Regions from separate parts of the Agromyces intestinalis genome, predicted to be linked through region 1. Evidence: riboswitches for the same ligand, from Rfam matches in the RefSeq annotation. Region 1 holds a riboswitch; the other holds the start of a gene.
The links. A riboswitch is a leader RNA that binds a small molecule or an ion and turns the genes downstream of it on or off. The one in region 1 is predicted to bind thiamine pyrophosphate.
Positions count from the first base shown of each region.

Region 1 (4,407 bases):
CGACCGATGACCGCGCCCAGAAGGCCTGCTCCGAGGCATCCGACGCGAGCCTGGATGCCTCGGCCAGCACCCGCGCGTACTCGCCCAGGTAGATCGCGTCCTGTGCGAGGTAGCCCGAGAACACGTCGCGCGGGAGCGTACCGTCGGCCAGTCCGCGCACGAACGGGAGGTCGTCGATCGCGCTCCGCACGTCGACGATGTGCGTCCACCACTCTGCCTCGACCTCGGCGGCAGTCGGGGCGGTCGTCGTACCGCCGCGCGACCAGAGGCCGGCGAAGTGATGTACAGGCCCGTGGCCGCCGCCCACGGCGAGCTCCTCGCCGTGCCGCAGCGACTCGCGCAGCCATCGGCGCGACTCGGCGATGGCGGGTTCCCATTCGCCGTGCGAGGCGCGCAGCGTGGCGACCGCCGATGAGAGCGAGCAGCCCGTGCCGTGGGTCGCCGTGGTGGCGATGCGGTCGCCGTCGAACTCGACGATGGTGGCGGTCGCCGCATCGACGAGCGCGTCGGGTGCCGTCGCCCCCGCGAGGTGTCCGCCCTTCGCGAGCACCCGCACGCCGAAACCGGCTGAGACGGTCTCGGCCTGGGCGATGACACCGGCCCAGGTGGTTGCAGATTCGGCGTCGGCGAGCACCGCGAGCTCGGCCACGTTGGGCGTCACCACGTCGGCCAGCGGCAGCAGGTCGCGCAACGCGCGCTCGGCGGCCGGGTCGAGCAGCCGGTCGCCGCTGGTCGCGACCATCACGGGGTCGAGCACGACGACCGGCGGGCGGATGCGACGCAGCCACGCGGCGACCGTGTCGATCACCTCGGCATTCGCGAGCATGCCGATCTTCACCGCATCGATCTCGATGTCATCGGCGATCGCGTCGAGCTGGTCGGCCAGGAACGTCGCAGGCGGCACGTGCACGCCCCGGACCCCGCGCGTGTTCTGCGCGGTGAGCGCCGTGATCGCAGCCATGCCGTACCCGCCGACCGCCGCGATCGACTTGAGATCGGCCTGGATGCCCGCGCCGCCAGACGGGTCGCTGCCCGCGATGCTCAGCACCCGCGGCACGCGTGCCGCGGGGTCGCCCTTGCCCGCTGGTCGAGGATCGCCCGACGCAGTCGGACGCATCTCGAGACCCCGCGACCGTGCCTCCCACCGCACCGGCTCGATTCCCGCGCTCTCCGCCCACCGCGCGACGAACTCCGCGGCCGCTGCACGCGGATCACGTGCCGCGCAGATCGCCGACACCACCGCGACGCCCGCGGCCCCCGCGCGGCGCAGCGCCGTGACATCCGCGACGCCCACGCCGCCGATCGCGACGCAGGGCAGCTCGGTCGCTGCGGCGATCGCCGCGAATCCGTCGATGCCGAGGGCCGGCGGGTGATCGGGTTTGGTGGTCGTCGGTCGAATCACGCCGACGCCCAGGTAGTCGACCGTGCCGCGGGGCAGGCGCGCGACCGCCTCGAGATGCGCCGGCGTGTTCGCGGTGAGGCCCACGATCGCGTCGGGTCCGAGGGCTCGGCGTGCGGCGAGCACCGCCGCGTCGCCCTGCCCGAGGTGCACGCCGTCGACGCGGATGCCGCGTTCACGCGCCGCGACCACGACGTCGAGCCGGTCGTTCACGACGAGCGCTGCGCGCCCGCCGATCACCCGTGCGAGCTCGGCGACCTGGTCGAGCAACTCCTCGGTGGTCGCCTGCTTGTCGCGCAATTGCACGACGCGCACGCCGCCCGCGACCGCCTCGGCCACGACGTCGGTCACGCCACGCTCGCCGCAGAGGGCGGCATCGGTCACGAGGTAGGTCGACAGGTCGAGCGGATGCCGCGGGCTCACGCCGGCACCACCGCGGCCGGTGCCGTGGCATCCGCGTCGCCCGCAGCGCCCGCTGCGACCCGCGCTCGCTCGGTGACCCGCGCGCCGTCGACCGCGGCGAGCGCGTCGAGGAACCGCACCGCGAAGGTGCCCGGCCCGACCGCCCGGCCCGTCTCGTCGGTCGCGGCGAGCTCGGCCGCGACGGTGTAGACGAGGGTCGCCGCAGCCGTCGCGGTGAACGCGTCGTGCTCGGTGCCGAGCGCCGCCGCCAGAAACGCCGCCGTCACCGCGCCGAGCGCGCAGCCTCCGCCGGTCACCCGGGTGAGCAGCGCGTCTCCGTTGGCGAGCCGCGCCGTGCGCACGCCGTCGGTGACAAGGTCGACCGGGCCCGACACGGCGACGACCGAGCCGAACGTCGCCGCGAGGTGCGTTGCGGCGTCGGCGGCGGCCTCCGTCGTGTCGGCCGCGTCGACGCCGCGTCCGCCGGCACCTGCGCCGGTGAGCGCGAGCACCTCCGACGCGTTGCCGCGGATGGCCGTGGGCCGGCCGGCGACGAGCTCGTGGGCGAGCGCGGTGCGCACCGGCAGTGCGCCGATCGCGACGGGGTCGAGCACCCACGGCGTGCCCGCCGCGTTCGCGCCCGCGACCGCTTCGCGGGCGGCCGCACGCTGCTCGGGCGTCGGAGTGCCGAGGTTGACGAGCAGACCGCCGGCGACGCCGGCGAACAGGCCCGACTCGTCGGTGATGTCGACCATCGCCGGAGCGGCGCCGAGCGCGAGCAGCACGTTCGCGGTGAAATTCGTCACCACGCTGTTCGTGATGCAGTGCACCAGTGGGGTCGTGGATCGCACGCGGTCGAGCAGCTCGACGCTCGCGGCGGTCAGGTGGGCAGGGTCGGTGAGTGCGCGCGTCTGCATCGCGACATCCCTTCGCTAGTACGAGCTAGATCAGGTTCGACGGGTGTGATCTCAGCCGCGCGGTCGCGGCACCCCGTGTCACTGCGTGCGAGCCTAGCGGACGTGTTCGGAGACCCGGTGAGATGCGTTGCGGGCGGCGTCAGATCGCCCGCGTGAACGCGACGCGATGCTCGCCCGGCCCGTCGTAGTCGCGCCACGCGAGGACGCCGTCGACCTCCATGTCGCCGGTCGCAGTGAACCCCATCGCGGCGTGGAACTCCTGCGATCGGCGGTTGCCCGGCCCGGTGATCGCGTCGACGCGGTGGCCGCCCGCGGCGCGCGCCTCGGCGAAGAACGTCTCGTAGAGCGTGCGCGCGAGCCCGGCCCCGCGCAGGTCGGGCCGCACGCCGACGAAGTGGATGTACGCGACCCCCGGTTGCGCGCTCGAACGGAATCCGATGAGGAACCCCGCCAGCCCCGAGGCATCCGTCGCGATGAAGCTCGTGTCCGAGAAGTGCTGGAAGAACAGCCGCGGCATCAGCAACGGCAGGTGGCTGGTGCCCGGCAGCCCCCACCACTCGGTGATGACGCCGACGACCGCCGCGTGGTCGCGCTCGGTCGGGCGGCGCAGCGCGACCCCGGCGGGCAGGTCGCCGACGGGCGCGATCACGGATGCTTCGGGAGCGCCGGATGCCTCGGGAGCGCCGGATGCCTCGGGAGCGCCGGATGCCTCGGATGCCTCGTCCATGCGCCGATCCTCCCAGACCGGCCGTGCTGCGGCATCGGGCAGGATGGAACGATGCCGTCGTTCCGTCGAACCATGCTGAAGTCGAAGATCCACCGGGCGACCGTGACGCACGCCGACCTGCACTACGTCGGCTCGATCACCGTCGACCAGGATCTGCTCGACGCGGCCGACATCCTGCCGGGCGAGCTCGTCTCGGTCGTGAACATCGCGAACGGCGCCCGATTCGACACCTACACGATCGCGGGCGAGCGCGGCTCGGGCGTCATCGGCGTGAACGGCGCGGCCGCGCGGCTGGTCGCGGTGGGCGACCTGGTCATCCTGATCTCGTGGGCGTCGCTCGACGCGGCGGATGCCGCGGAATTCGCGCCGGCGATCGTGCACGTCGACGCGGCGAACCGCATCGTCGAACTCGGCACCGACCCGGCCGAGGCGATCGTCGGCGACGTGGCGACCCCGCCCCACGCGGTGCTCGCGTAGGGGCCGAGTCCGCCGGTCCCGTCGTGCTGGGCTCCCGACCCGTCCGAGAAAACAGGATGAGCCGGGTCATCCGTCTTCTGTGCGACCCTTGGCGCGTCTGATCCTGTTTTCGCGCGAGACGAGCGCCCCGCGCGCCCGGCCGCAGGGTGGACGCTGGGTCGCCTACCATGGCGGCATGGCACTGCCTCAGGTGTGCGTGGTGTACCTCCTCCGCGAACGCGGCGGCGCGACCGAGGTGCTGCTCGGGGTGAAGCGGGTCGGGCTGGGGGTCGGCAAGCACGTCGGCCCGGGCGGCAAGATCGAGCCCGGTGAGACCCCCCGGCAGGCCGCGGTGCGCGAGGTGCGCGAAGAGGTCGGGCTGATCGTCGACGAACGCGATCTGGAGCACGTCGGCACGCTCGACTACCTGTTCCCCGCGAAGCCGGCGTGGAGCCAGCAGTCGCTCGTGTTCCGCTGCCGACGGTTCGCCGGTGAGCCGCGCGAAT
Region 1 covers NZ_CP043505.1:2,447,664-2,452,070, forward strand. Annotated here, with positions in the region: gene FLP10_RS11145 (bifunctional hydroxymethylpyrimidine kinase/phosphomethylpyrimidine kinase) at 1-1,822, opposite strand, end outside; gene thiM (hydroxyethylthiazole kinase) at 1,819-2,718, opposite strand; TPP riboswitch at 2,709-2,804, opposite strand; gene FLP10_RS11155 (GNAT family N-acetyltransferase) at 2,858-3,445, opposite strand; gene panD (aspartate 1-decarboxylase) at 3,518-3,922, shown strand; gene FLP10_RS11165 (8-oxo-dGTP diphosphatase) at 4,098-4,407, shown strand, end outside.

Region 2 (4,407 bases), 1.1 Mb from region 1:
GGCCTCGTCGCGCACGGTGCGGGCCACGAACTGGTGCTCGGGCTCCTGGAACACCGTGCCGATGCGCGTGAGCAACTGCTTCGAGCGCCAGGCGATCGGGTCGCGTCCGAGCCCGGCGGCGAGGGCGTCGGATGCCTCGACCCGGCCGTCGAGGGCGGGCAGCAGCCCTCCGAGCGTGAGTGCCAGGGTCGACTTGCCGACCCCGTTCGGCCCCGTGAGCACGGTGGATGCCGAGGAGGGCAGGCCCGCGTCGATGCCGCGACGGACGACCCGGTCCCGCGATCGACCGATCGCGAGGCCGTGCGCGGCCAGTTCCCTCGCGCCGCCCGGCGCGACCGGGGTCGCCGCGGCGACCGGCAGCGCAGCACCGGGCACCCAGACCCCCGCCGCGAGCAGTTCGTCGCGGTGCCGTTCGAGCACGCCCGCGGGGTCACCGTCGGCGATGAGCCGCCCGTCGCGACCGAATACGAGCATGCGCGAGACGAGGTCGAGCCAGACGTCGACGCGGTGCTCGACGACGACGAGTGTCGATCGGGTCTCGTCGAGGACCCGGCGTACCGCCTCGCGAACCTCGGCGACGCCGTCGGGATCCAGGTTCGCCGTGGGCTCGTCGAGCAGCAACAGCCCGGGCTGCATCGCCAGCGCTCCGGCGAGTGCCAGGCGCTGCTTCTGCCCGCCCGAGAGCCGACTCGTCGGATGCTCGAGCGGCAAGTCGAGCCCGACGGCCTCGAGTGCGCCCCGCACCCGTGGCCAGATCCGCTCGCGCGGCACGCCGAGGTTCTCGCAGGCGAACGCGACGTCGTCGCCGACCCGCGCGAGCACCACCTGCGAGTCGGGGTCCTGCAGCACGAGCCCGACGCGCCCGCGCGCGTCGCGCGAGTCGTGCCCGTCGATGAGCAGGCGCCCGGCCGACTCGCCCTCCTCGTCGCCGCCGTGGACGCCCGCGAGCGCGTGCAGCAACGACGACTTGCCACTGCCCGACGGGCCGACCACGAGCACCCGCTCGCCGGGCTCGATCCGCAGGTCGAGTCCGGCCAGCGCCCAGCGGATGCGGCCGGCGTGTCGCCAGCCCCACCCCTCTGCGGAGACGGCGGCAGGTGCGACGCCGAGTGCGGTCACCTCAGACCCGCTTCGTCACCGACTGCCCCGCGGCGAACCGGTTGAGCGCGCCGGTCGCGGCGAGACCGCGTACGATGAGCCAGCCGAGCAGGCCGGCGAGCACGGCACCCGACAGCACCGTGGTGCCCAGGTACAGCGCGAGGAACTCGGCCGACTTCTGCAGGTTCGCCGACGTGAACAGCTCGAGGGTCCACGCGCCGAGCCCGGCAGCAGCGCCCGCGAGGATCGCCACGATCGGTCCGAAGCTGCGGTAGGCGAAGATCGCGAACACGAGTTCGGCTCCGAGGCCCTGTGCGACTCCCGAGTACAGCGTCTCGATGCCCCATTGGTTGCCGACGATCGCCGAGACGATCGCAGCCAGCACCTCGACGTAGAGCGCAGCGCCCGGCTTTCGGATGATGAGCCCACCCAGCACACCACCGATGAGCCAGATGCCGACCGCGATGCCGCCGAGGCCGGGAGTGAGCGCGTCGGCTGCGGAGAACCAGGCGTAGCCGAGGTTGTTCCAGACGAGGAACAGCAGGCCGGTCGCGATGCCTACGACGCTCGCGACGACGATGTCGACCACGCGCCAACGCAGTCGGCGACCGCCGGTCGAGACGCGGTCGGGTTCAGTGATGGTTGCGTGCACTGTCGTGCCCTTTCGTTCGATGGAAAGCGGCACGGGATTGAGATGGGATGCCCTCCCTGCGCTGGCATGACCCAGATCAGGTTCGACGGTCGAAGGTTGGAGAACCTTCCTCTCAGCCCGGCTCACCGGACTCCCGTGTTCAGGGCACGAGTATACGCGCGAGTCGCGGTGTGCGACGCGACTCGCGCGGTTTCGGGCGGGTCAGTGCTTGAGTGCCCGGATGATCCACCGCAGCGTCTTGCCGAGCGCCCAGACGAACGGAGTGGCCACGAGCAGCAGCCCGATGACGTTCGGCTCGAAGCGGACCTCGCCGCCGCGACCGACATATGCGCCGAGAGGAATGGAGACGCCTCCCCCGCCGCCGCCCGAGCCCTCACCGTGGCCCTGCCGGTCTTCGCCGACGTCGCCCTCACCGCTGCCGCTTCCGCCGCCGAACCCGTAGTACCCGAGCGCGACGGGCACGATCGTGGAGCCCCCGACGTCGACCGGGTCGCCGTACGAGGTGCGGACGCCGACGCCGGCGACCTTGTCTGCGAGGTCGAGCACGAGTTCAGTCATGTGCAGCAGGCTACCGAGCGCGTGCTCGCCCGGCCACCCCTTGCGGTCGAGCGGCCCGGATGCCGCTGATGTCCGTCACGAGACCTCCGCGTACCCGACTGCGCATCGGCGGCACGTCAATCACCGTCGCGGAGGCGGCGTATCACCTCGGAGCGCACGTCGACCGTGCGCCCGTCGTCCTCACGCTCCACGGACTCGCCAGCACCGGGGCCGGCCGAAGCGGTCGTTCGCTTCGCTCGAACCAGCGCGGCGGGCCGAACGGCTCCGCGGCCGAACCGGGCGGTCACCTCGTCGACCGCTCGCTCGGCCTCTCGCCAGTCTTCGTCGGGATCCCACAGCATCGCCCCACCGCCGGCCGGACGCAGCTGCTCGGCGCGAACGCCGATGAGCCGCACCCGCGCACCGTCGCCGATGAGACCCGCGAGCGCGGCGGCGGCCTCGTCGTAGATGCGGCGGCCGACGTCGGTCGGTTCGGCGAGCGTGCGCGAACGCGTGAGGGTGCGGAAGTCACCGTAGCGGAGCTTCAGCGACACCGTCCGGGCGACGAGCCCGGCCCGGCGCAGCCTCACCGCGACGTCGTCGGAGAGTCGCAGCAGCTCACGGCGGATGTCGTCGGGCTCGACCAAGTCGTGCGAGAACGTCGACTCGTGGCCGATGCTCTTCTCTTCGCGGCCCGTCACGACCCGACGTGGGTCTTCGCCGGCGGCGAGGCTGCGCAGTCGTGTCGTGAGCGCGGGACCGACGGCACGCTCGAGGGCGTCGGCGGGCATGTCGGCGACGTCGCCGATGGTGCGCAGCCCGAGGCGTGCGAGCGACTCCTCGGTGACCTTCCCGACGCCCCACAGCGCCGAGATCGGCAGCGGGTGCAGGAACGCGATCGTGTCGGCGGCGGGCACGACGAGCAGTCCATCGGGCTTCGCACGACCGGATGCCACCTTGGCCACGTATTTCGTCGCGGCGATGCCGACCGAGCAGGTGAGGCCTGTCTCGGCGCGCACGCGCTCGCGGATGGTCCAGCCGATCTCGGCGGGACTGCCGTGGAGACGGCGCGCGCCCGACACGTCGAGGAAGGCCTCGTCGATCGACAGCTTCTCGACTCGCGGCGTGATCGACTCGAAGATCTGCATCACCTGCTTCGAGTAGCTGGCGTAGCTCGCGTAGTCGCCGCGGAGCACGATCGCATTGGGGCACCGTCGCAGCGCAACCGACATCGGCATCGCCGAATTGACCCCGAACCGGCGGGCCTCGTAGCTCGCCGCCGAGACGACGCCACGGCCAGCGGTGCCGCCGACGAGCACGGGCTTCCCGCGCAGCTCGGGTCGGCTCAGCAACTCGACTGACACGAAGAACGCATCCATATCGACGTGCAGGATCGGGGTCGCCGAGTCGTCGACGGGACCCGTCGTCACCTGCCTCGACGAGCCATCCTGCTTGCTCACGCTTCGACGCTACCCCGAGCCTCCGACACCCGGCGACGTGGGCGTCCGGGCCGACTCCGGCGCTGATGCGCCCCCGGCATACCCCAGACGCGTTTCCCCGAACCCCGCTCCGGCACTGACGCCACCCGCGCACAGTGCCGGAGTCGATGCGAGAGAAGGCTCCAGACGCGAACGGCCCGTGCACGCACCGCGGGGGCACCGCTCGGCGCGCGCGACGCCGGCTGGCGCCCGCCATCGCCCAGCGGACGCTCCGCCGGCAGACGGATGGTTACACCTGGCCGGCGCGCTCCAGGACGAGCTCGCGCACGCGCGCGGCGTCGGCCTTGCCCTGCATGGCCTTCATGACCGCGCCGATGACCGCGCCGGCCGCCTGCACCTTGCCGTCGCGGATCTTCTCGAGCACATCGGGCTGGGCCGCGAGCGCCTGGTCGATGGCCGCGATCAGGGCGCCGTCGTCGGAGACCACCGCGAGGCCGCGTGCATCGACGACCTGCTGCGGCGAGCCTTCGCCGTCGATGACGCCCTCGAGCACCTGCCGGGCGAGCCGGTCGGTGAGCGTGCCGTCCTCGACGAGCGCGGCGAGCTCGGCGACGTGCTGGGGCGACACGAGGCCCGAGGCATCCGTCTCGCGCTGGTTCGCGAGGCGCGCGATCTCACCCG
Region 2 covers NZ_CP043505.1:3,541,578-3,545,984, reverse strand. Annotated here, with positions in the region: gene FLP10_RS16125 (ABC transporter ATP-binding protein) at 1-1,119, opposite strand, end outside; gene FLP10_RS16120 (ECF transporter S component) at 1,121-1,750, opposite strand; TPP riboswitch at 1,787-1,897, opposite strand; gene FLP10_RS16115 (hypothetical protein) at 1,952-2,308, opposite strand; gene FLP10_RS16110 (DNA polymerase IV) at 2,425-3,747, opposite strand; gene gatB (Asp-tRNA(Asn)/Glu-tRNA(Gln) amidotransferase subunit GatB) at 4,016-4,407, opposite strand, start outside.
Region 2: linked by a shared signal. The riboswitch ahead of FLP10_RS16120 (ECF transporter S component) and the one ahead of thiM (hydroxyethylthiazole kinase) in region 1 are both predicted to bind thiamine pyrophosphate.